Regions from separate parts of the Acidovorax sp. M2(2025) genome, predicted to be linked through region 2. Evidence: predicted binding sites of a transcription regulator. Region 2 holds the regulator's gene; the other holds the start of a gene.
The links. Region 2 encodes LexA, which represses DNA repair genes until DNA is damaged. Its sites were predicted from a motif close to ACTGTATNNNNATACAGT; they were not measured.

Region 1: ACOYR3_RS00805 (putative DNA modification/repair radical SAM protein) is a predicted target of LexA. The motif match lies at 3,345-3,362, and genes of this name have one in related genera.

Annotation. Positions count from the first base shown of each region.
Region 1 covers NZ_CP186262.1:167,241-178,332, reverse strand. Annotated here, with positions in the region: gene ACOYR3_RS00820 (pyridoxamine 5'-phosphate oxidase family protein) at 1-472, opposite strand, end outside; gene ACOYR3_RS00815 (zinc ribbon domain-containing protein YjdM) at 653-1,012, opposite strand; gene dinG (ATP-dependent DNA helicase DinG) at 1,076-3,235, opposite strand; gene ACOYR3_RS00805 (putative DNA modification/repair radical SAM protein) at 3,410-4,684, shown strand; gene ACOYR3_RS00800 (TIGR03915 family putative DNA repair protein) at 4,689-5,609, shown strand; gene ACOYR3_RS00795 (pyridoxamine 5'-phosphate oxidase family protein) at 5,658-6,686, opposite strand; gene ACOYR3_RS00790 (glutathione S-transferase family protein) at 6,683-7,339, opposite strand; gene ACOYR3_RS00785 (LysR substrate-binding domain-containing protein) at 7,473-8,396, shown strand; gene ACOYR3_RS00780 (hypothetical protein) at 8,512-8,832, shown strand; gene ACOYR3_RS00775 (TetR/AcrR family transcriptional regulator) at 8,935-9,531, opposite strand; gene ACOYR3_RS00770 (SDR family NAD(P)-dependent oxidoreductase) at 9,648-10,484, shown strand; gene ACOYR3_RS00765 (thiolase family protein) at 10,537-11,092, shown strand, end outside.
Region 2 covers NZ_CP186262.1:2,628,196-2,639,287, reverse strand. Annotated here, with positions in the region: gene xseA (exodeoxyribonuclease VII large subunit) at 1-748, opposite strand, end outside; gene ACOYR3_RS12325 (MotA/TolQ/ExbB proton channel family protein) at 1,220-1,852, shown strand; gene ACOYR3_RS12320 (ExbD/TolR family protein) at 1,899-2,333, shown strand; gene lpxK (tetraacyldisaccharide 4'-kinase) at 2,400-3,467, shown strand; gene ACOYR3_RS12310 (Trm112 family protein) at 3,543-3,725, shown strand; gene kdsB (3-deoxy-manno-octulosonate cytidylyltransferase) at 3,722-4,543, shown strand; gene adk (adenylate kinase) at 4,752-5,408, shown strand; gene ACOYR3_RS12295 (asparaginase) at 5,569-6,528, opposite strand; gene lexA (transcriptional repressor LexA) at 6,618-7,292, shown strand; gene ACOYR3_RS12285 (hypothetical protein) at 7,461-7,997, shown strand; gene ACOYR3_RS12280 (D-2-hydroxyacid dehydrogenase family protein) at 8,269-9,276, shown strand; gene ACOYR3_RS12275 (branched-chain amino acid ABC transporter substrate-binding protein) at 9,394-10,521, opposite strand; gene ACOYR3_RS12270 (hypothetical protein) at 10,652-10,906, opposite strand.

The sequences.
Region 1 (11,092 bases), 2.4 Mb from region 2:
CCAGGCGCGGGGGCTCGCCGGTGACGGCGGCCTTGGCCATCTGGAACAGCTGCACCATCTTGTTGGCTTTCACGTCCCAGAATTCCGCGTGGCGGATGCGCACCGCCAGCAGCACCACGTCCGGGTCGGTGGGCCCGCCGGGGAACCACGCCTGCGCCCCGGTGGACCACAGGGCTTGCTTTTCCACCGGGTCGTCCACGAAGCGCACCTGGCCCGACAGCGACACGTAGCTGTCCTGGCCCGGGTCGGCATAGGACACGTTCACCTCGCCGTCGGTCAGCAGCCGCTCGTACAGCTCGCCCGACTTGGGAATGAAGAAATACAGCTCGGCCTGCTCGTCCATGCTGCGGTTCTGCGTGGTGAGCGGATGGGCGTGCAGCATACCGGTGGCCGTGCGGTGGGTCAGCATCCCGAAGCGAATGTCCTTGATGAGTTTCCACAAGGTTTCGTGGGCGGGGGTGTCGTGTGCCATGGAGTCTCCAGCGGGTGGGGGGATCGGAACCGGCCCGTGATCGGCACGGGCGCATCGGTCCACTGTGCAAGCTGCGCGAGGGGCGGGCCATCGGCAGCTTGCCCGGCTGGATGTGGGCATTTGTCTGACAGGGCCGCGCCGCGCGGCGGCAGGCCCAGGGGCTGGCGTGCTGCGCCAGCGTCAGGCCTTCTTCAGGAACTCCGACTTCAGCAGCATGCTGCCCAGGTCCGTCTTGCAGTCCACGTTGTGGCCGTCGGCGCCGTCCACCAGCCGGATGCTCTTGATCTTGGTGCCCTTCTTGAGGGTGGACGAAGAGCCCTTCACCTTGAGGTCCTTCACCAGGATCACCGCATCGCCGTCGGCCAGGGGGTTGCCGTTGGCATCGCGCACGATGCCGTCCCCCGCATCGGCGTCAGCCTCCGCCGCCTCGGCCACCTGCGGCCACTCAAAGGCGCAGTCGGGGCACACGTAGTTGCTTCCGTCGGGGTAGGTGTTTTCCAGGCCGCACTGGGGACATGCCGGAGGGGTGGAGGTGCTCATGGTGTTCTCTTTCTTTCTATCGATCGTTGTTGGAATGGTTTTGGGGAAACACGGAAAAATGCGTCACAAGGCTGCCCGCTGCTGCAGCGCGAACGGCGGCAGGCCCTTGAGCAGCCGCTGCCCGTAGCTGGTGCGCGTGAGGCGCTTGTCGTAGCAGTACACATGGGCCTGGTCTTCCTCGGTGCGGATGGCGCGGCCCACCCATTGCGCCAGGCGGATGGCGGTGGCGGGCACCACCAGCTCGCTGAACGGGTCGCGCCCCACGGCGCGCAGCCACTCGGCGCGGGCCTCGCCCACCGGGTCGTCGGGCGGGGCAAAGGGCAGCTTGGTGATGAAGACCGACTCGCACAGCCGCCCGGGCAGGTCCAGCCCTTCGCCGAAGGACTGCATGCCGAAGATGACCGAGGGCTCGCCGTTGTCCACCCGCTCGCGGTGGCGCTTGAGCAGCTGCGTGCGCGGCAGCGCGTTTTGCACCAGCACCACGCTGCGCATGGCGGTGGGCAGCGCGTCCACGGCCTGGCGCATCTGCTCGCGCGAGGTGAACAGCACCAGCGCGCCGTATTCCACGTGGGCAATGTCGTGCAACAGCGCATCGACCATCTCGGCGGTGAACTGCGCGGCGTTCTTGGGGTCGGCGCGCGTCTCGGCCGCCACCAGCGTGCCCTGGGCGGCGTAGTCGAAAGGACTGGCCACTTCCAGCGTGGTGGTGGCATCGTCGCCGTGCAGGCCCGTTTCGCGCAGGAAGAAATCAAAGCTGCCGCAGCTGGTGAGCGTGGCCGAGGTCAGCACCGCCCCGCGCACCGCGCTCCACAGGTGGTTGCGCAGCGTCGTGCCCGGCAGGATGGGGCTGGCGTGCGCCTTCACCACGATGAAGTCGCCGTCCGTCTCCAGCGTGAACCATTTGGACGCGGGCACGGCGCCCTCGGGCGCATCCTGCAGCAGCAGCTGCGCGGTGGCGTGCAGCTCTTCCAGGCGCGGCGCCAGCATGCCGATCTGGGCGTACAGCGTGGACAGGCGCTTGGCCTCGTCGGGCTTGTCGCGCATTTCGGCGCGCAGCGCCTTGCTGATGGCACGCAGGGCTTCGAGAAAGCCCTCGGAACTCGCAGCCAGCAGGCCCAGCGGTGCAATCAACTGTTCGGGCAGTTCGCCCCGCGGAACGCGCACGCGCGCCGGGCCCCAGGTGTCCTTCTGGCTCTTGAGTGCGGTGCCGTACACATCCATCACGATGCGCGCCAGGTCCTGCAGGGTCTGGCGAAGCTGGGCCGCGTGTTTGGGGATGTCGGCGATCTCTTCGACCTCCAGCAGTGCCCCGATGCGCAGCCCGCGGCTGGACAAGCGCTCGATCCAGGTGATGCGCGACAGGTCCATGCTGCAGGCGAACTGCTGCAGCGCGGTGGCGGGCAGGTGGTGGGCCTCGTCCAGCACCAGCAGGCAGTTGTCGAGCTCGGGCAGCACGCGGGCGCCCAGCGAGGACAGCAGCAGGTCATGGTTGGCCACGATCACCTGCGCGCCCACCAGTTCCTTGCGCTTGTCGTAGTAGGTGCACTGGCTGAAGGCCGGGCAGTGCTTGCCGGTGCACGACGCGCCCTCGGCCGCCACCGGGCTCCACACCTCGGGTTCGGGCGGTGTTTCCAGGCTGTCCCGGTCGCCGTCCCAGGCGCCTTTCGAGAGCGTCTGCGCCATCGTCGAATAGAACTGGATGCGCGCCTCGGTCTCCTGCCGCGGGCGCTTGGCGCGCTCGGCGGCCTCTTCCTCGGCAAACAGGTCGTCGTCGGCCGCATCGGCCTCACCCGTGCCCGCCAGGCGGTCGAGCTTGAGCTTGCACACGTAGCGGCCGCGCCCCTTGGCCAGCGCAAATTTGAAGGGCTGCGGCATGCGCGCGGCCAGCGCCGGCAGGTCCTTGTGCACCAGCTGCTCCTGCAGCGCCACCGTGGCGGTGGAAATCAGCACCCGCGTGCCGCGCGCCAGCGCCAGGGCGATGGCCGGCGCGCAGTACGCCAGCGACTTGCCCACGCCCGTGCCCGCCTGGATGACGGCAATCGAGCGCGTGGGCGCATCGCCGTCGCCGTCCTCGTCCACCTTGCCCAGGGTGGCGTTGCTGAAGGTGTGCGCCACCTGTTCGGCCATCCGCCGCTGCCCGGCGCGGCTGCGAAACCCGTCGGTGGCTTGCACGACCGCATCAAATGCTTGCAGGGCCTGTGCGGCCCATTCCTTGGGAGACATACGGGAATCGGTGGGGTTCCGGTGGCGCGCCCGGAGCTGGATGAAAACCCAGATGTTAACGCGGGCGTGCAGACCAGGGCCCCGCAAGGGCGCCGGTTGCCAGATAATAACTGGATGAAAACACAGTTATTGCAACCCCGGCCGGTGCCGGGCGCCTGCTGAAGAAGGTGCCCCGTGTCGTTGCAGTCCAAACTCGCCATTCTGGCCGACGCGGCCAAGTACGACGCCTCGTGCGCGTCGAGCGGCGCTGCGCCGCGCAACTCGTTGGGCGGGCGCGGCATGGGCTCGACCGAGGGCATGGGCATCTGCCACAGCTATGCGCCGGACGGCCGCTGCATCTCGCTGCTCAAGATTCTGCTCACCAACTTCTGCCAGTACGACTGCCTGTACTGCGTGAACCGCGTGACCAGCAACGTGCCCCGGGCGCGCTTCACGGTCGATGAGGTGGTGCAGCTCACGCTGGACTTCTACCGCCGCAATTGCATTGAGGGGCTGTTCCTGTCCAGCGGCATCATCCAGAGCCCCGACTACACCATGGAGCAGGTGGTGGAGGTGGCCCGCGTGCTGCGCGAGGAACACGACTTCCGCGGCTACATCCACCTCAAGACCATTCCCGACGCATCGCCCGAGCTGATGCAGCGCGCCGGCCGCTATGCGGACCGTTTGTCCATCAACATCGAGCTGCCCACGGCCGAGAGCCTCACGGCCCTGGCGCCGGAGAAAGACAGTGGTGCCATCGACCGCTCCATGGCCCGCATGGCCGTGCACATTGGCGAATCGCGCGCCGCGCGTAAGGAGCAAGCCGCGCAGGCCATCGTGTCGATGCCGCAATCGCGCACCACGCGCCGGGCCAGTGCGCCGCTGTTTGCGCCCGGCGGGCAAAGCACGCAGATGATCGTGGGGGCCGATGCGACGGACGACCGCACCATCCTCGCCACCAGTGCCCGCCTGTACGGCGTGCACCGGCTGCGGCGCGTGTACTACTCGGCCTTCAGCCCCATCCCTGATGCGGCCCGCGCCCTGCCGCTGGCTGCGCCGCCCACGGTGCGTGAGCACCGGCTGTACCAGGCCGACTGGCTGATGCGCTTTTACGGCTTCACCCACGACGAGATCGTTCCACCCGCTCAAGTGGGCATGCTGGCGCTGGACATGGACCCCAAGCTGGCGTGGGCGCTGGCGCACCGCGAGCGTTTTCCGGTCAACCTCAACACCGCCCCGCGCGAGCTGCTGCTGCGCGTGCCCGGCTTTGGCGTGCAGACGGTGGATCGCCTGCTGGCCGCCCGCCGCGTGCGCCGCCTGCGGCATGCCGACCTGGCGCGGCTGCATGTGCCGCTCAAGAAGGTGCTGCCCTTTGTGGAGGCTGCGGACTACCGGCCCGGGCGCGCCCTGGAGGCGGCGGACCTGGCGGCGCAACTGACCCCGCCGCCGGTGCAGCGCAGTTTGTTCTGACGCCGTGCAGCGCCACACCATCACGCTGGACCACCCCACCGACTGGCCCGGCTTTCGCACCGCCGCGCGCGCCCTCGTGCAAGCCGACGTGCCCCCACAGGCCGTGGACTGGCGCTGCCGCGCCGATGCGGCCAACGATCTGTTTGCGCCCGAGCCCGCTGGCGAAACCCTTCCCTGCCCGGCTGCCGATGCGCCGCCACTGCGCGTGCCGCCCGACTTTGTGCGCCTGTGCGAGCAGCTCATCCTGCACCGCGACCCGGCCCGCTTCGCGCTGATGTACCGCCTGCTGTGGCGCATGGCCCAAGGCGGCACAGAGGCCAACGCCGCGCGGCACGACCCGCTGGACGCCGACCGCCTGCAGGCCCACCACATGGCCCGCGCCGTGGGGCGCGACATGCACAAGATGCACGCCTTTGTGCGCTTTCGGCCCGTGGTGGAGCCGGATGGCCAGACCCTGCACATGGCCTGGTTCGAGCCCGACCACTACATCACCGTGGCCAATGCGGGCTTCTTCATCCGCCGCTTCACGCAGATGCGCTGGGCCCTCCTCACGCCCGACGCCAGCGTGCGCTGGGACGGCCAGCGGCTGCACACCGGCCCCGGCGCGCAGCGCAGCGACGCGCCGCCGCCCGACGCGGGCGAGGCGCTGTGGCTCACCTACTACCGCCACATCTTCAACCCCGCGCGGCTCAAGCTCTCGATGATGAAAAAAGAGATGCCCACGCGCTACTGGCACAACCTGCCCGAGGCCGCGCTCATCACCGAACTGGCGCAGACCGCGCACGAGCGCAGTGCGCAGATGGTGGCGGCCGGGCCCACCACGCCGCGCAAGGCGATTGCGCCGCTGCGGCGTGACAGCGGCGTTAAAGGCCCACCAGCGCTTGTTGAGCCGGACAAACAGCGCTCACACACCCGTTCGGGCTGAGCCTGTCGAAGCCTTGCGCGGCGCTTCGACAGGCTCAGCGTGAACGGTTCAGGTGGGTGGGCGCAGCCCCTGAACGCCCTCGGCCTGGCGCATCGCATGGAACTGCGGCGCGGGCTGCGCCGCCGTCCACCGCCAGGGCAGCGCCTGTGCGCGCCACACCCCGCCCAGCACCTGCAGCCGCAGCACACGCTGCGCGCCCGGCCAGGGCGCACGGTCGGCCTCGCTCCACAGCAGCTCGGCACGCGCGGCCACGTGCAGCAGGCCGCCGTCGTCGTAGTCCACCCACAAGAGCCCGGCCAGCGGGTGCCGGGCCAGATTGCCCAGCGTGTTGAAGAACAGGTTGCCGGGGTAGTCGGGCAGCCGCAGCTCCAGGCCCCCGGCCGTGGGCTGCGCGTGCACAAAGCCCGGCTCGCCCCCGCGGTGCGACACATCCACACCCTCCCCCCTCTGCAGACCGGGCCGGGCGGCCGAGGCGCTGGCGATGAACAGCGTGTCGCTGCGCGCGATCAATGCCCGCGCCGCTGCGTCCAGTGAGGGCCCCAGCGGCTGCGCGGGCTGCGGTGGGGTGACGGCGGCCCGCAAGCCAGGCGTGCGCGCCTGGATGTACTTGGGGCAGTTGCCAAAGCTCTGTGCCACGGCAATCGACAGGCCCTGCTGCGAGCCCCAGCCCGCCACCCGGCCGTTCATGCGGTTGCGGCGGCGCGTGTGCGGCTCCAGCCCCAGCACGCCCACCGGGGCGCCGGGGCCGTGCGCGGCCAGGGCCGCCAGCGCGGGATCGGCTGGGTCCATGGCGGCCGCAATGTCCATCTGCTGCGCGTGGGGCGTGCGCACAAAGCCGGGCGGGCCTGCCAGCAGTGTGGCCCAGGGCTGGCCGTGTGCGTCGAGTGCGCCCAGCAGCAGCGTGGGCAGCTTTTCAAACAGTTCGCGGTGCTGGTCGGGCATGTGGTCGCGCACCACCACCTCGCCCACGGCGGCCATGCGCTCGCGCACGCCGGCACGGGCCTGCAATGCCTGCTCGCCGGGGTGCCAGGCACTGGGTGGCGCCGCGCCGCCGGCGCCCAGGGGCCGCGGGTTCATGCGGCCCCCGCGGGCTGGGGATCCAGGTGGTCCTGCAGCGGCACGTAGCCGGGCAGCGCCTGCAGGCGTGCCACCCAGGCGGCGATGCCGGGGTAGGCGGGGGCCAGCGGCAGCCCGGCCAGATGGGCCTGCGAGGTGTAGCTGACCAGGGCCACATCCGCCAGGCTGGGCGCGGCGCCGCCCAGCAGCCAGTCGCGCCCCTGCAGCGAGGTTTCCAGAAAGTCCAGCAGCCGCCGCCCCTGGGCCTGCACCGTCTCGTTGATGGGCTTGCCCGTCAGCGTGGCAAAACGGGGGCCGGCAATGCCCGTGGCCAGCAGCCCGGCGGCCAGGCTGAACCAGCGCTGCAGCTGCGCCTGGCCGACCGGGTCTTGCGGCATCCAGGCACTGCCGGGCGCGTAGCGCTGCACCAGGTAGACCAGGATGGCGTTGCTGTCGCTCAGCACCACATCGCCGTCCACCAGCACGGGCACCTGCCCCAGCGGGTTCAGCGCGCGGTGCGCGGCTAACTGGTGTTCGCCCCGCAGCAGGTTCACGTCCACCAGCCGGTACGGCAGGCCCAGCAGGGACAGCAGCAGTTCCACGCGGTGGCAGTGGCCCGAAATGGCCGTGCGGTGCAGCGTGAGCGGGGTGGTGGGAGCCGTGCGGGAGGTCATGGGCGAATCCTTTGTAAACGGTACGCAAGCACAAGAAGAAGCAGAAGAGAAGCAGAAGGCCCGAACGTTAGCTATTGCGCTGCGCGGTGGGAATGGCGATAGTGCGTCTTTCACAATTTCGCTTGCTGCAACAATGGACCACCTCGATACCCTGCGCTGCTTTGTGGCGGTGGCCGATGCGGGCGGCTTTGCCGCGGCCGCCCGGCGCCTGGGCTGCTCGGCCGCGGCGGCCACGCGTGGCATCGCGGCGCTGGAGGCCCGCCTTGGCGTGCTTCTGTTCCAGCGCAGCACGCGCGTCGTGCGCCTGACCGAGGCCGGCGAACGCTTCCTGGCCGACTGCCGTCCGCTCCTGAACGACCTGCACGAAGCGGAGCAGGCCGCCAGCGGAGCGCAGGCCGAGGCGCAGGGCCAGCTGTGCATCACGGCACCGCAGATGTTCGGCATCCAGCATGTGGCGCCCATCGTGCGCGACTTCGTGCAGGCGCAGCCGCGCGTGCAGGTGCGCACGCTGTTCGTCAACCGCCTGGTGCACCTGCTGGAAGAGGGCATGGATGTCGCCGTCCGCATCGCGCACCTGCCGGACTCGGGGCTCACGGCCGTGCAGGTCGGTGCGCTGCGCCGGCTGGTGGTGGCGTCGCCCGCGTACCTGGCGCAGCACGGCCGGCCCCGCCACCCGGCGGACCTGGCCGCGCACCGGGCCATCGGCTTTGCCTTTGATGCGCAGGCCCCGGCGCCCTGGAAGTTCCGCGACGGGGCGGTGGGCCAGCCGCAGTTCGCCTGGATCAGCAACAGCAACGAGGTGGACATCGCCGCCGCCGAGGCCGGCCTGGGCCTCACGCGCTGCCTGGCCTACCAGGCGGCCGCGGGTCTGCGCGCGGGACGGTTGCGCACCGTGCTGGCCGACCACGAGCCCCCGCCCGTGCCGGTGCACGTCGTGTACCCCGCGGGCCGGCGCGCACCGGCCAAGGTGCGGGCCTTCGTGGCGTTCGCGCGCGAGCGGCTGGCCCAGGAGCCGGTGCTGCAGGGGCGGGGGCTCAGCGTGTCGCGGCGGCCGTAACACCTGGTTGCCAAACCGTTCAACGGCCGTGTCATCGGCCCTTCCGCGCGGGCCGTTGTAGGTTCAAGTCCGGCGCGTTGCCGGGCGGTTGATCCGAATGGAAAGGATGCCTCTCATGAACAAGCTCATCGCTGCCCTTTTTGCTGGTTTCTTCGCTGTGGCCTCGTTTGCCCAGGCACCGGCTGCTGCACCTGCAGCGCCTGCCACACCGGCAGCGGCCGCGACCCCCGCGACCCCCGCAGCACCGGCCGCCAAGGAAGACGCCAAGTCCGCAGTGAAGGCAACGCCCGCTACGCCTGCCGCCCCGGCCGCCGCAGCCTCCGCACCGGCTGAGAAGAAGGTCGTGAAGAAGCACAAGGCCAAGAAGGTCCGCGCCACCGCCGAGAAGAAGGCAGAGAAGGCCGCTCCGGCCGCTGCTCCCGAAGCCGCCAAGTAAGCGCTTCAGCAGCCTCCAAAAAAGCCCGCATCGCGGGCTTTTTTGCTTTTGGCACCCCCGTGTCGTCCCCGCCGAAGCGCGGCCCGTGCGGAGGCCGCGGCCTCACTGTGCGGGGGCTGCCGCGGGCAGGCGCAGCGCCGCCGCCGCGGCGTGGAGGATCTCGTCCGACAGCGCAGGGTCGTCCACTGCGCGCGCCAGCACCATGGCGCCGACCAGGCTGGCGTAGTCGGCCAGCGCGCGCTGGCGCTTGGCGGCCTTGGTGCGGCCGGGCACCAGGCCGGCCAGCCCGTCCACCTGGGCGCGCACCCCTTCGGTGACGGCGCGGCGCACGGCCGGGCCCTGGCGGGCCGTATCGCTGCCCAGCGCGGCCAGCAGGCAGCCCTGGCCGGGCGCGTCGCGGTGGCGCGGGGAGAGGTAGGCCGCTTCAATGGCCGCCAGCGGCTCCTGCCCGTGGGCCGCGGCCTCGCGTGCTATGGCCGACCACGCGGCCTGCAAGCGCTGCAGCGCGCGCGCGCTGGCCTGCGCCATCAACTCGTCCTTGGACGCAAAGTGTCCGTAGAAGCCGCCGTGCGTGAGCCCGGCGCTCTTCATGAGGTCGGCCACGCCGATGCCGTCAAACCCCTTTTCGCGGAACAACTGCGCGGCCGCATCGAGGATGCGCTCGCGGTTTTCCGCCATCTGCTCCTTGCTGACTTTCATTGCCGATCTCCCTGCGGGCGCCCTGCCCCTGAAACGCTGGCTTGACATTTTAAATGATGGTCGTCATATAATTTAAACGTGACGATCATCATCTAAAACTTCCGCAGGAGCTCCTCATGAACACCGCTGCAGCCAGCCCGTCCACCCGCCCCTCGCTGGGCGTTGCCCTCATCACCGGCGCCTCGTCGGGCATCGGCGCCGTGTATGCGGACCGGCTGGCGCGCCGCGGCTACGACCTGGTGCTGGTGGCCCGCGATGGGGCCCGCCTGTCCGCACTGGCCGGGCGGCTGCAGCGCGAGGCCGGCGTGCAGGCCGAGGTGCTGCAGGCCGATCTGACCGACCGCGCCGACTTGGCCCGGGTGGAGCAGCGCCTGCAGGCCGATGCGCGCATCACCTTGCTGGTGAACAACGCCGGCATGGCCGTGAGCGGCACGCTGGCCACGGCCGACATCGATGCCGTGGAGCGCATGATTGCCCTGAACGTGCTGGCGCCCACGCGCCTGGCCGCCGCGGCCGCCAAGGCCTTTGCGGCGCGCAAGGCGGGCACGCTGGTCAACATTGCCTCGGTGCTGGCGCTGGTGCCCGAGATGTTCAGCGGCACCTACAGCGGTACCAAGGCGTATGTGCTGAACCTCACGCGGTCGCTGCAGCAGGAGCTGGGCCCGCAAGGCGTGCGCGTGCAGGCGGTGATGCCGGGCGCCACGCGCACCGAGATCTGGGACCGCTCCGGCACCCCCTTGCACCACCTGCCGCAAGCGATGCTGATGGACGTGGATGCGCTGGTGGACGCCGCCCTGGCCGGGCTGGACCAGGGCGAGGCCGTGACCATTCCCTCGCTGGAGGCGGTGCATGAATGGAATGCCCTGGAGGACGCGCGCCGCGCGCTCGGCCCCTTCCTGTCGCTGCAGCAGCCCGCCACGCGCTACACGCGGGCGCCCGCCGCCGCGGCATGACACCTCGACCCGTTGCACCCCCTTCCCCACAACGCTCCAGGAGACCCGCTCCATGCAAGCCCTGATCACGGCCTACGCCCGCACGCCCTTCCACTTTGCCCGCAAGGGCGCGCTGGCCGGCGTGCGCCCCGACACCCTGGCCGCGCACGCCGTCACCGGGCTGCTGCAGCGCACGGGCATCGACCCGGCCACGCTGGAAGACGTGATCGCCGGGTGCGCCTACCCGGAAGCCGCGCAGGGCAACAACATCGCGCGCATCGTCGCGCTGCTCGCCGGCCTGCCGCACGAGGTGGGCGGCATGACGGTGAACCGCTTTTGCGGCTCGTCCATGTCGGCCATCCACATCGCCGCTGCGCAGATCGAGGCCGGGCTGGGCGAGGCGTACCTGTGCATCGGCGTGGAGTCCATGACGATGGTGCCGCAGGGCGGCTTCAACTTTTCGGCCCACCCCACGCTGTACGAGCACAGCGACGCCTACATCAGCATGGGCGAGACGGCTGAGAACGTGGCGCGGCGCTACCAGGTGTCCCGCGGGGAGCAGGAGGCCCTAGCCGTGGCCTCGCACCGCAAGGCCGCCGCGGCGCGCGAGGCCGGCCGGCTGCAGGCCG
Region 2 (11,092 bases):
GCGGCACCGGGCTTTGCACGATGGTGCGCGCCAGTTGCTCGTCGTTGAACGCCCACAGGTCCTCCATGGACCCGCCGCCGCGCACCAGCAGAATGACGTCGATGGGCGGACTTGCAGGCAATTCGCCCCCCGGCGCCCGCCCCGCCTGCGCAAGCTGATACAGTTTTGATAGCGCCGCCACCAGCGATGCCGGCGCCGCAGCCCCCTGCACCTGCGCTGGCGCCAGCACCACCGGAATGTGCGGCACCCGCCGGCGCAGCGCGGTGACGACATCGTGCAGCGCGGCGGCGCCCAGCGAAGTGACCAGGCCGATGCCCCGGGGCTGCAGCGGCAGCGGCCGCTTGCGGCCGCTGTCGAACAGCCCCTCGGCCTCCAACTGCGCCTTCAGCCGCAGGAACTGCTCGAACAGGGCGCCCTGCCCCGCGCGCTGCATGCTTTCCACGATGAACTGCAGGTCGCCCCGCGCTTCGTATACCCCCAGGCGCCCGCGCAGCTCCACCAGTTCGCCGTCCCGCGGCGAAAAGTCCAGCAGGCTCGCGGCCCGCCGGAACATGGCGCAGCGCAGCTGCCCCGTGGCATCCTTGACCGAGAAGTAGCAATGCCCGCTGGATGCGCGCGAGAAGCCCGTGATCTCGCCGCGCACCGCGACAGGATTGAACCGCGCCTCCAGCGCATCAGCAATGGCGCGGCACAGCGCGCCAACTTCCCAGATGCGCGGCGCGGCTGCGGGGTTTGGACGGTCAAACATGAGATGTGGCGGGCCTTGGCGCCGTGCGCCGTTGCGAAGTACTCCACAGAAACGCGTGAGCGGGAGTGCCGGTGTGGAGCGCCAGACCAACTGCCGGCAAACCCAGCGCGTACGTGCAACCTGATGATTTATAAGGAATTTTCACTGCGCAATTTTTCATCAATCTGTTGCAACCACGGCGTGGCGCCACTTTGCCGGGGTTCATATCCGGGTTTCCCACAAAGTTATCCACAGTTTTTGTGGGTGAGACGGAAAGGGCACCGGGCGCTGATCCACCTCAACGGCGAGTGTGCAAGACCCGGTGGCAAGCCGAGGCTTCTCTGCACGGTTCGAGCGGGAAGTGTGCGCTGCGGATCGGGAGGGGCTGCAAGGCGCAAAACGCCCGAGTTCGCAGATGCACACGGCGCGATGATTTTTGCAGAGGATCCCTAGGCCATAATCGCCCGTTGCTTCATCTGTGCGGAGAGAGATTTGCTGTCCATCATACAAGCCGCAGGCTGGCCGATCTGGCCCCTGGTCGCATGTTCCGTCCTGGGATTGGCGCTGATTTTTGAACGCTTCGTGGCCCTCAAGACTGCCCGCGTCGCGCCCCCGAAGCTGCTCGACGAAGCCATCACCGTCTCCTCCAAGGCCTTGCCCACGCCCGACGTGGTGAACCAGCTGGCCCAGAATTCCGCCCTGGGCGAAGTGCTGGCCAGTGGCCTGCGCACCCTCAACAGCAACCCCCAGTGCACCGAGACCGACCTGCGCTCGGCCATGGAAGGCACCGGCCGCGCCGTCGCCCACCGGCTGGAGAAATACCTGGCGGCGCTGGCCACCATTGCCTCGGCGGCGCCGCTGCTGGGCCTGCTGGGCACCGTGATCGGCATGATCGAGATCTTCGGCTCGCAGTCCGGCACCGGCGGCGTGGGCAGCGGCAACCCCGCCCAGCTGGCCCACGGGATCTCGGTGGCGCTGTACAACACGGCGTTCGGCCTGATCGTGGCCATCCCCACCCTGATCTTCTGGCGCTACTTCCGCGCCCGGGTAGACGCCTACCTGCTGGCACTGGAGCTGGCCTCCGAGCAGTTTGTCCGCCACCTCCTGCGCGTGCGCAGGAAGTGAGCCGTTTGCAACGCCGCCACCGCGAGCCGCCCCTGGGACCGCTGACATGAACTTCCGCCCCCGCGCCAAGGAAGAGCCCGAGATCAACCTGATCCCGTTCATCGACGTGCTGCTGGTCATCCTCATCTTCCTGATGCTGACCACCACATACAGCAAGTTCACCGAACTGCAGCTGACCCTGCCCGTGGCCGATGCCGAGCAGCAGCGCGACCACCCGAAGGAAATCATCGTGTCCGTGGCCGCGGACGGGCGCTACGCCATCAACAAGACCAGCGTGGACGGCAAGAACGTCGATGCCATCGCGCAGGCCCTGCGCGCCGCCGCCGGCGCGGGTACGGGCAGCGTGGTCATCATCAGCGCCGATGCCATGGCGCCGCACCAGTCGGTCATCTCCGTGATGGAAGCCGCGCGGCGCGTCGGGCTCACGCAGATCACCTTTGCCACCCAGTCCTCGGCGTCTTCGCGCGCCGCGGGCGGCTGACCGGGCCAGCTACCCGGCCTCGCAGCCCCTTGGGGCGGTGGCCCTTCACGACGGCCGACGCATCACATGCCTGCCACCGGGGCACCGCCGACTTCCCGCCAGGGCACCGCGCACGCCGGCGCCCGGTTGCGGGCGCTGTGGCAGACGCGGGGGCTGGGCGCCTGGCTGCTGTGGCCGCTGTCGCTGCCATACCGGGCGCTGGTGGCGCTGCGCCGCGGGCTCTACGCAGCCGGCCTGCTCCCGTCCGGCCACCCGGGGCGCCCCGTCATCGTGGTGGGCAACGTGGTCGCTGGCGGCGCCGGCAAAACCCCCGTTACCCTGGCGCTGGTTCGCCACCTGCAAAGCCGGGGTCTGCGCCCCGGCGTCATCTCCCGCGGCTACGGCCGTAGCACGCACGACTGCCGCGCCGTGGCGCCCGACAGCCCGGCTCAGTCCGTGGGCGACGAACCCCTGCTGATCGCCCGCAGCAGCCAGGTGCCCGTCTTTGTGGCCCCCCGCCGCCTGGACGCAGCCCGGGCCCTGCTGGCCGCCCATCCCCAGACCGATGTGCTGGTGTGCGACGACGGCCTGCAGCACCTGGCCCTGGCGCGCGACCTGGAAATCTGCGTCTTCAACGACGAAGGCGTCGGCAACGGCTTCCTGCTTCCGGCGGGCCCGCTGCGCGAGCCCTGGCCCCGTGCCGTGGACTGGGTTCTCTCCCCGCAGGGGACGGCGCCCGGCCTCCGCCCGCCCCTGCGCGCCTTTGCCCTGCAGCGAGGCCTTGCGCCGCACGCGGTGCGCCGCGACGGCAGCCAGGTGCCGCTGAGCGCGCTGCAAGGCCAGCCCGTGCATGCCGTGGCGGCCATCGCGCGGCCCGGCGACTTCTTTGGCATGCTGCGCGCCCAGGGGCTTGCGCTCGAACAGGCCGAAGCCCTGCCGGACCACTATGATTTTGATAGCTGGCAGCGTTCAACTGACGGGCGCTACACGCTGATTTGCACCGAAAAAGACGCCGTCAAGCTCTGGCCCCGGTTTCCGGAGGCGCTGGCCGTCCCCTTGCAGCTGCACATCGACCCGGCCTTCTTTGCGGCGCTGGACGCCCGCCTGGCGGCCCTGGCGCCACAGCCCCGGGTCCGTGTGCACGGCCGCCCTTGAACGGCAGCCACCCGTGGCAGGCCGCTATCATCCCCGCAGCCTGCCGAACCCTTCTCTGAAAGCGCTCTCACCGCCATGGACCCCAAACTGCTTGAACTGCTGGTCTGCCCCGTCACCAAAGGCCCCCTGACCTACAACCGCGAGGCGCAGGAACTTGTCTCCCGCAGCGCCCGGCTGGCCTACCCCGTGCGCGACGGGATTCCCATCCTGCTGGAAAACGAGGCCCGGCCGCTGACCGACGAGGAGCTGGAGCAGTGAGCGGCACCGCGGACGCACCGCCGCGCCACCGCTTCACCGTGCTGATTCCGGCGCGCCTGGCATCGAGCCGCCTGCCCGACAAGCCGCTGGCCGACATTGCCGGCCTGCCCATGGTGGTGCGGGTGGCGCAGCGCGCGGCCGCCAGTGCCGCCACCCGCGTGGTGGTGGCCACGGACGCGCCCCGCATCCAGCAGGCCTGCGCAGGCCACGGCGTCGAAGCCATCCTGACCCGTGCCGACCACGCCAGCGGCAGCGACCGCCTGGCCGAGGCCTGCGTGCAGCTGGGCCTGGACGGGGACGACGTGGTGGTCAACGTGCAAGGCGATGAACCGCTGATCGACCCCGCCCTGATCGATGCCGTGGCCGGCCTGCTGCCGGCGCGTCCCGGCGCCAGCATGGGGACGGCTGCCCACCCCGTCGGATCGCTGGACGACTACAACAACCCCAATGTGGTGAAGGTCGTGCGGGATGCGCAGGGCTTCGCCCACTATTTCAGCCGCGCCCCCATTCCGTTTGCGCGCGACCACGCCGGCGTGGCCTGGTGGGAGGGCGGCCGGCAGCAAGCCGCCGCGCCCGGCGTGGCGGGCCTGGCCGGGTTCGCGCCGTTGCGGCATGTGGGCATCTACAGCTACCGCGCTGCGTTTCTGCGCGCCTTTCCGGCCCTGGCGCCTGCCCCGACCGAGGTGCTGGAGGCCCTGGAGCAGCTGCGGGCACTGTGGCACGGCCACCGCATCGCCGTGCATGTGACCGAGCATGCCCCCGGCCCGGGCGTGGACACGCCCCAAGACCTGGAACGCGTGCGCCGCCTGCTGGCCTGAGCGGCCCGGTGGCGCGGCCCCGCCGGGCCCCCTGGCAGCGCCCCGCGGCCCCAGGGAAACCCGGGCCGGGGTGTAAGTCTGGACGGGGTGGTCGCATGCTATCCTCGACCGCAACGAGAGCATCGCATCCGGGCGCAGCACCGCAACCAGGCGGGGTAGCAGCGTCCCCGCCAGCGGCGCCAACGATTTCTAACCTTCGAGGACCTCCATGAGACTGATTCTGTTGGGCGCGCCTGGCGCCGGAAAGGGCACGCAAGCCACGTTCATCTGCCAGAAGTACGGCATCCCGCAAATCTCCACGGGTGACATGCTGCGCGCCGCCGTCAAGGCCGGCACCCCCCTCGGCCTGCAGGCCAAGGCTGTGATGGACTCGGGCGCCCTGGTCAGCGACGACATCATCATCGGCCTGGTGAAGGAACGCATCGCCCAGGCGGATTGCGCCAACGGATTCCTGTTCGACGGTTTTCCCCGCACCATTCCGCAAGCCGACGCCATGAAGGCCGCGGGCGTCAAGCTCGACTATGTGCTGGAAATCGACGTGCCGTTCGAGGCCATCATTGAACGCATGAGCGGCCGCCGCTCGCACCCCGCCAGCGGCCGCACCTACCACGTCAAGTTCAATCCGCCCAAGGTGGAAGGCAAGGACGACGTGACCGGCGAAGACCTGATCCAGCGCGAGGACGACAAGGAAGAAACCGTCAAGAAGCGCCTGCAGGTGTACAGCGACCAGACCCGTCCCCTGGTGGACTACTACAGCAGCTGGGCCAAGGCCGACCCGGCCGCCGCCCCGAAGTACCGTGCCATCAGCGGCACCGGCAGCGTGGAAGAGATCACCGCCCGCGCCTTGCAGGCTCTGGCCAGCTGAGGCCCCCTGCACCCCGCGCCCGCCTGCGGCGCGCCGGGTTGCCCCACAAGACGGCCTGCCCTGTGCAGGCCGTCTTGCTGGGCGTTGGCCAAGGATGCTCTGCACGAATCGAGCGGAAAGCCGCAGATGCACGCGGCGCGGCGATTCGTGAAGAGTTTCCCTAGGCCCGCTGGCGCAGCAGCTCCAGCAGCAGGGAAATGCGGGCCTTGACCGGCGAAAGCCCCTCGGAATCGGGCAACGCATCGCCGGGCTTGGGCAGCACGCGCCCTTCGGCGCAGCGGGTGGACCGCACCACCCGCACGCCCCGGCCCTGGGCCCGCAACAGCGCGGCTTCCAGATCCCGGTGCAGGGTGCCGTTGCCGGTGCAGGCCACCACCAGCCCGTCCACCCCGTCGCGCACCAGCGCGTCCACCAGCAAGCCGGACGCGCCCGCATGGCTCACCACGATCTCCACGCGCGGCCACAGTGCAGCAGGCGCTATGTTTTCAATAGCGCCTTGCGCAGGCAGTTCGGGCGCGGGCGGCCAATCCTGCGCCAAACGCACCCTGCCCTCTTCCACCCAGCCCAGCGGCCCCGCGTCGCCGGCATTGAAGGCATCGACGCGGTAAGGGTGCACTTTCTGGACATTCCGGGCACCGTAGATCTTGCCGGACGCCACGGCCAGCACGCCGCGGGCACCCTCGGCTGCCGCAACAGCCACCGCATCCAGCAGGTTCTGGGGGCCATCCGGCGCCAGCGCCGTGGCCGGGCGCATGGCACAGGTCAGCACCACCGGCTTGGCGGCAGTCTGCAGCACCTCGTGCAGGAACCATGCAGTCTCCTCCAGCGTGTCCGTGCCGTGGGTGACCACCACGCCCCGCACGTCCGGCTGCGCCAGATACTGCGCACAGCGCTGCGCCAGCGCCAGCCATACCGCGGCGTCCATGTCCTTGCTGTCGATCTGGGCCACCTGCTCCGCCACCAGCGGCCCCCGCGCTGCTGCCTGCAACCCCGGCACGGCAGCCAGCAGTTGCTCCACCCCCACCTGGGCGGCCGTATAGCCAATGTTGTCGCCGGCCTGGGCCGAGGTGCCTGCGATCGTCCCGCCGGTGCCCAAAACCACGATTTTTTGCTCACTCACTTGCGCGCTCCGAAAAACTGGTGAAAAATACAGTTACTGGATTAAAAAACAGTTGGCCTTCCTTACCGCCGTCTTCAACGGGAACCACCATGCTCGACAGCCCCAAACTGACCGCCCGCCAACAGCAGATTCTGGATCTCATCCAGACCGCCATCGCCCGCACCGGGGCGCCGCCCACCCGCGCCGAAATTGCCGCAGAACTGGGCTTCAAGTCCGCCAACGCCGCCGAAGAGCACCTGCAGGCGCTGGCGCGCAAAGGCGTGATCGAACTGGTCAGCGGCACGTCACGCGGCATCCGCTTGCGAAGCGAGACAGTGCGGTCCATCAATGCAGCCCGGGGCACCCAGTTCCACCTGCCCATTCCGGGCCTGTCACAACTGGTGCTGCCGCTGGTGGGCCGTGTTGCCGCAGGCTCGCCGATTCTCGCGCAGGAACACGTCGATCAGACCTACAGCGTGGAAAACAGCCTGTTCCAGCACAAGCCGGACTACCTGCTCAAGGTGCGCGGCATGTCCATGCGCGATGCCGGCATCATGGACGGAGACCTCCTGGCGGTGCAAGCCACCCGCGACGCGCGCAACGGCCAGATCATCGTGGCCCGGCTGGGAGACGACGTCACCGTCAAGCGGCTGCGCCGCACCGCCAGCACCATCGAGCTGCTGCCCGAGAACCCCGACTACCCCGTGATCGTGGTCCAGCCGGGCGAGCCTTTTGAAATCGAAGGCCTGGCCGTAGGCCTCATCCGCAACACGATGCTGATGTAGCGGCCGCGGGTCGAACGCCGCGCTGGCGGCGTTCAGCCCTCTTTTTCTACCGCATCCCAGGTGGCGGGCGTTGGGCCTCCCAGCAATGGAGCTGGCAGGTCGGCCCTGGGGTGCGGGTCCGTTTCGCAATCCTGCCTGTGTTCGATCCCCGACTTTCGGAGTTTTCACATGGGAACCATTGCCTCACCCTCTTGCACCGCGCTGCTGACCCCCTTGCGCGCGCTGGCCACCTGGTTGCGTTCTGCTGCGGGGCCCTCAGGCGCGCTGGCTGGCACAGCCGGCGCTGCCGCTGCTGCTGCCGAGAATTCGGTGGCCTCCACGACCGGCCAGGACGGCCTCGCGGCCACTGCCCGCCCCCGCCCGCCCGAGCCCGCAACCCAGCGGCCGTTGCGCGGCAACTGGCCCTTCACCGTGAATCCCCCCTCGGCCCGACCCGTTCCCGGGCCGGCATCCGCCCCTCCGCAAGCCGCCCCCTGGACGGCAGTGCCCTCGCAGGCTAGGTCCGCCACCACCGTGCGCAGCCGCTGGCCCAAGGGCAACGCGGCCGGCAAGGGCAGCGCGCCGGATGGAACGCTGCGGGTGGTGCGCAGGGGTCCGCACGGTACAGGCGCACAAGGCAGGCTGGTGATTGCCGGCCGGATGGCCGACGTCTGCGCCGAACTGGACCGCATGGTGGCGCTGGAAGCGGCATTGCAGACCTCCTGACGCAACGGGGGACGTGGCAGCGCGCCGGCTTCAGGCAACCCCGCGGTCCAGCCGTCCACGGCGGGCCTTGCTTTCCTGGTCCGCTACTCGGCGCTACCAGCGATCCCGCAAAAGCAGCACAGCGCCAGCGGGCACACGGGCCGCGGAGCCTGCAGGGCCGGGCCGGCAGCTCTGCAACGCCTGACAGCCTGTCACCAAAACACCCCGCCATCCAGGCCCTTCAGCCTGCGCCGCAGCCATGCGGGGTGTTTTGCCAAGGCACAATGTCGGGATGAACATCGTGATTCTCGACGACTACCAGGACGCAGTCCGCAAGCTCCACTGTGCCGCACGGCTCGACGCCTACACCGCCAAGGTGTACACCAACACGGTCAAGGGACTGGGCCAGCTTTCGGTGCGTTTGAAGGACGCGGACATCATCGTGCTGGTGCGGGAGCGCACCCAGATCACCCGGCAGCTGGTCGAAAAACTCCCCCGCCTGAAGCTCATTGCCCAGACTGGCAAGGTAGGCAGCCACGTCGACGTGACGGCCTGCACCGAACGCGGGATTGCCGTGGCGGAAGGTATCGGTTCGCCCGTGGCTCCAGCGGAGCTGACCTGGGCCCTGGTGATGGCCGCGATGCGCCGGCTTCCGCAGTACATTGCCAACCTCAAGCACGGCGCCTGGCAGCAGTCGGGGCTGAAGGCGGCATCGATGCCTCCCAATTTCGGCCTGGGCAATGTGCTGCGCGGCAAGACGCTCGGCATCTGGGGCTACGGGCGCATCGGCCAGCTGGTGGCTGGCTACGGCCGCGCCTTCGGGATGAATGTGCGCGTCTGGGGCCGCGAAGCATCCCGGGCACAAGCCCTGACGGACGGCTACCAGGCCGCAGCCACGCGCGAGGAATTTTTCTCGCAATGCGACGTGATCTCGCTGCACCTGCGCCTGAACGACGAAACGCGCGGCATCGTTTCGCTGGAAGACCTGTCGTGCATGAAACCCACCTCGCTGCTGGTCAATACCTCCCGCGCGGAGTTGATCGAGCCCGACGCGCTGATCGCCGCACTGAACCGCGGCCGCCCCGGAATGGCCGCCGTGGATGTGTTTGAAAGCGAGCCCATCCTGCAAGGCCACGCACTGCTGCGGCTCGAAAACTGCATTTGCACGCCCCATATCGGTTATGTGGAGCAAGACAGTTATGAGCTTTATTTTGGTGCGGCCTTCGATAACGTGGTGAATTTCATCAAGGGCACGCCCACCAATATCGTGAACCCCGGCGCCTTGCAGGTGCGGCGCTGAACCCATAGCGGTTGTTCTGGCTGCCCAAAAGGAAAAGGCTTCCCGAGGGAAGCCTTTTCCTTTGATACCGGCCGGCAAGGGCTGAACCCCGCCGCTGCCGAGCCAGGTTCGCTCCAATTACAGGGGCGTCTTCTTGCCGTCCTTGTAGACGTACAGGGTGATCGCGGGGTTCTTCATTTCGCCGTTGGGCTCGAAGGCGATCGTGGAGGTCACACCCTTGAAGTTGGACTTGGCCAGCTCAGGCGTGTAGACCTTGGGGTCCACGGAGTTGGCGCGCTTCATGGCGTCCACCAGCAGGAACGTCGCGTCGTAGGTGTAGGGGCTGTACACCTGGAACTGGCCGGGGTACTTGGCGTCGTACTTGGCCTTCCAGGCCGTGCCGCCAGGCATCTTGGCCAGCGAAGAGCCGCCTTCCGCGCACACCACGTTGGCCAGGGTCTTGGCACCGGCAGCCAGCTTGGCGATTTCAGACGTGCAGACGCCGTCGCCACCGAAATACTTCACGTTGCCCATGCCCAGCTGTTCCATCTGGCGCAGCATCGGGCCGGCTTGGGGGTCCATGCCGCCGTAGAAGATGGCATCGGGGTTCTTGGACTTGATGGCGGTCAGGATGGCCATGAAGTCGGTGGCCTTGTCGGTCGTGAACTGCTCGTCCACCACCTTCATGCCCTTGGCGGCCGCCGTCTTCTTGAACACGTCTGCCACGCCCTGGCCGTAAGCGGTACGGTCGTCGATGATGGCCACGGTCTTGAGCTTGAGCGTATCCACCGCGTAGAACGCCAGGCCAGCGCCCAGGGCGTTGTCATTGGCGATGATGCGGAAGGTGGTCTTGTAGCCGGGCTTGGTCAGGTTGGGGTTGGTTGCCGCGCCCGTGACGTGGGGGATGCCGCAGTCGTTGTAGACCTTGGAAGCGGGGATGGTAGTACCGGAGTTGAGGTGGCCAACCACGCCTGCAACCTTGGCGTCGCACAGTTTCTGTGCAGCGGCTGTGCCTTGCTTGGGATCGGCAGCGTCGTCTTCAGCGACCAGTTCGAACTTGATCTTCTTGCCGCCGATGGTGACGCCTTGAGCGTTCAGCTCTTCAATGGCCATGCGGGCGCCGTTTTCGTTGTCCTTGCCGTAGTGAGCTTGGGCGCCGGAAACCGGAGCCACGTGGCCGATCTTGACCACCTGCTCTTGTGCAGAGGCCACGCCGGCAACAGCCGCGATAGCGGCAACCACGGTCAGTTTCAACTTCAATTGCATATCAATCTCCAGTAAAGATAAACGCTGAGAATGTTCTTGTGTCTCAACGCAGGCGAACATATCGCAATTTACGGGCCAGATCATTAGGGAACACGATAAAGCGCGAGAGAAACCACAAGGGAATACCCTGTCATCTCCTTGGCGCAGAAGACGTGCCGCTGGCCAGTTCGTCCGCCACCGCTTCGTACACAGCGTGCCGCACCACGGATTCGATTTCTTCACGCAGCCGCGGCAGCACCGATCGTGTCTGTTCTTGCACCACCGTGGCGATGGCTTCGCGCAAACGTTGATCCAGAACAACGTCCACGCGCTGCATCACGCGGTGCACCATGTACTCCTCCATGCCTTCGGGCAACGGCCGGTGCGGCATGGGCCGAGCGGTCATTGCGGCAGCCGCAACGGCAGGCTGTGCTGGCGAGGGCATGGGCACTGCAGCCGGCCTGGCCGTGGGCACCTGGCCGGAGCCCGGGACCGTGGCACGCGGCACCATCACCGCGGGCGGAGGGGCGCTGGGCAGCGGCGGGCGCCCCAGCGCTGCTGGGGCGGCATCGGCCGTCGCGCGGCCCGCACC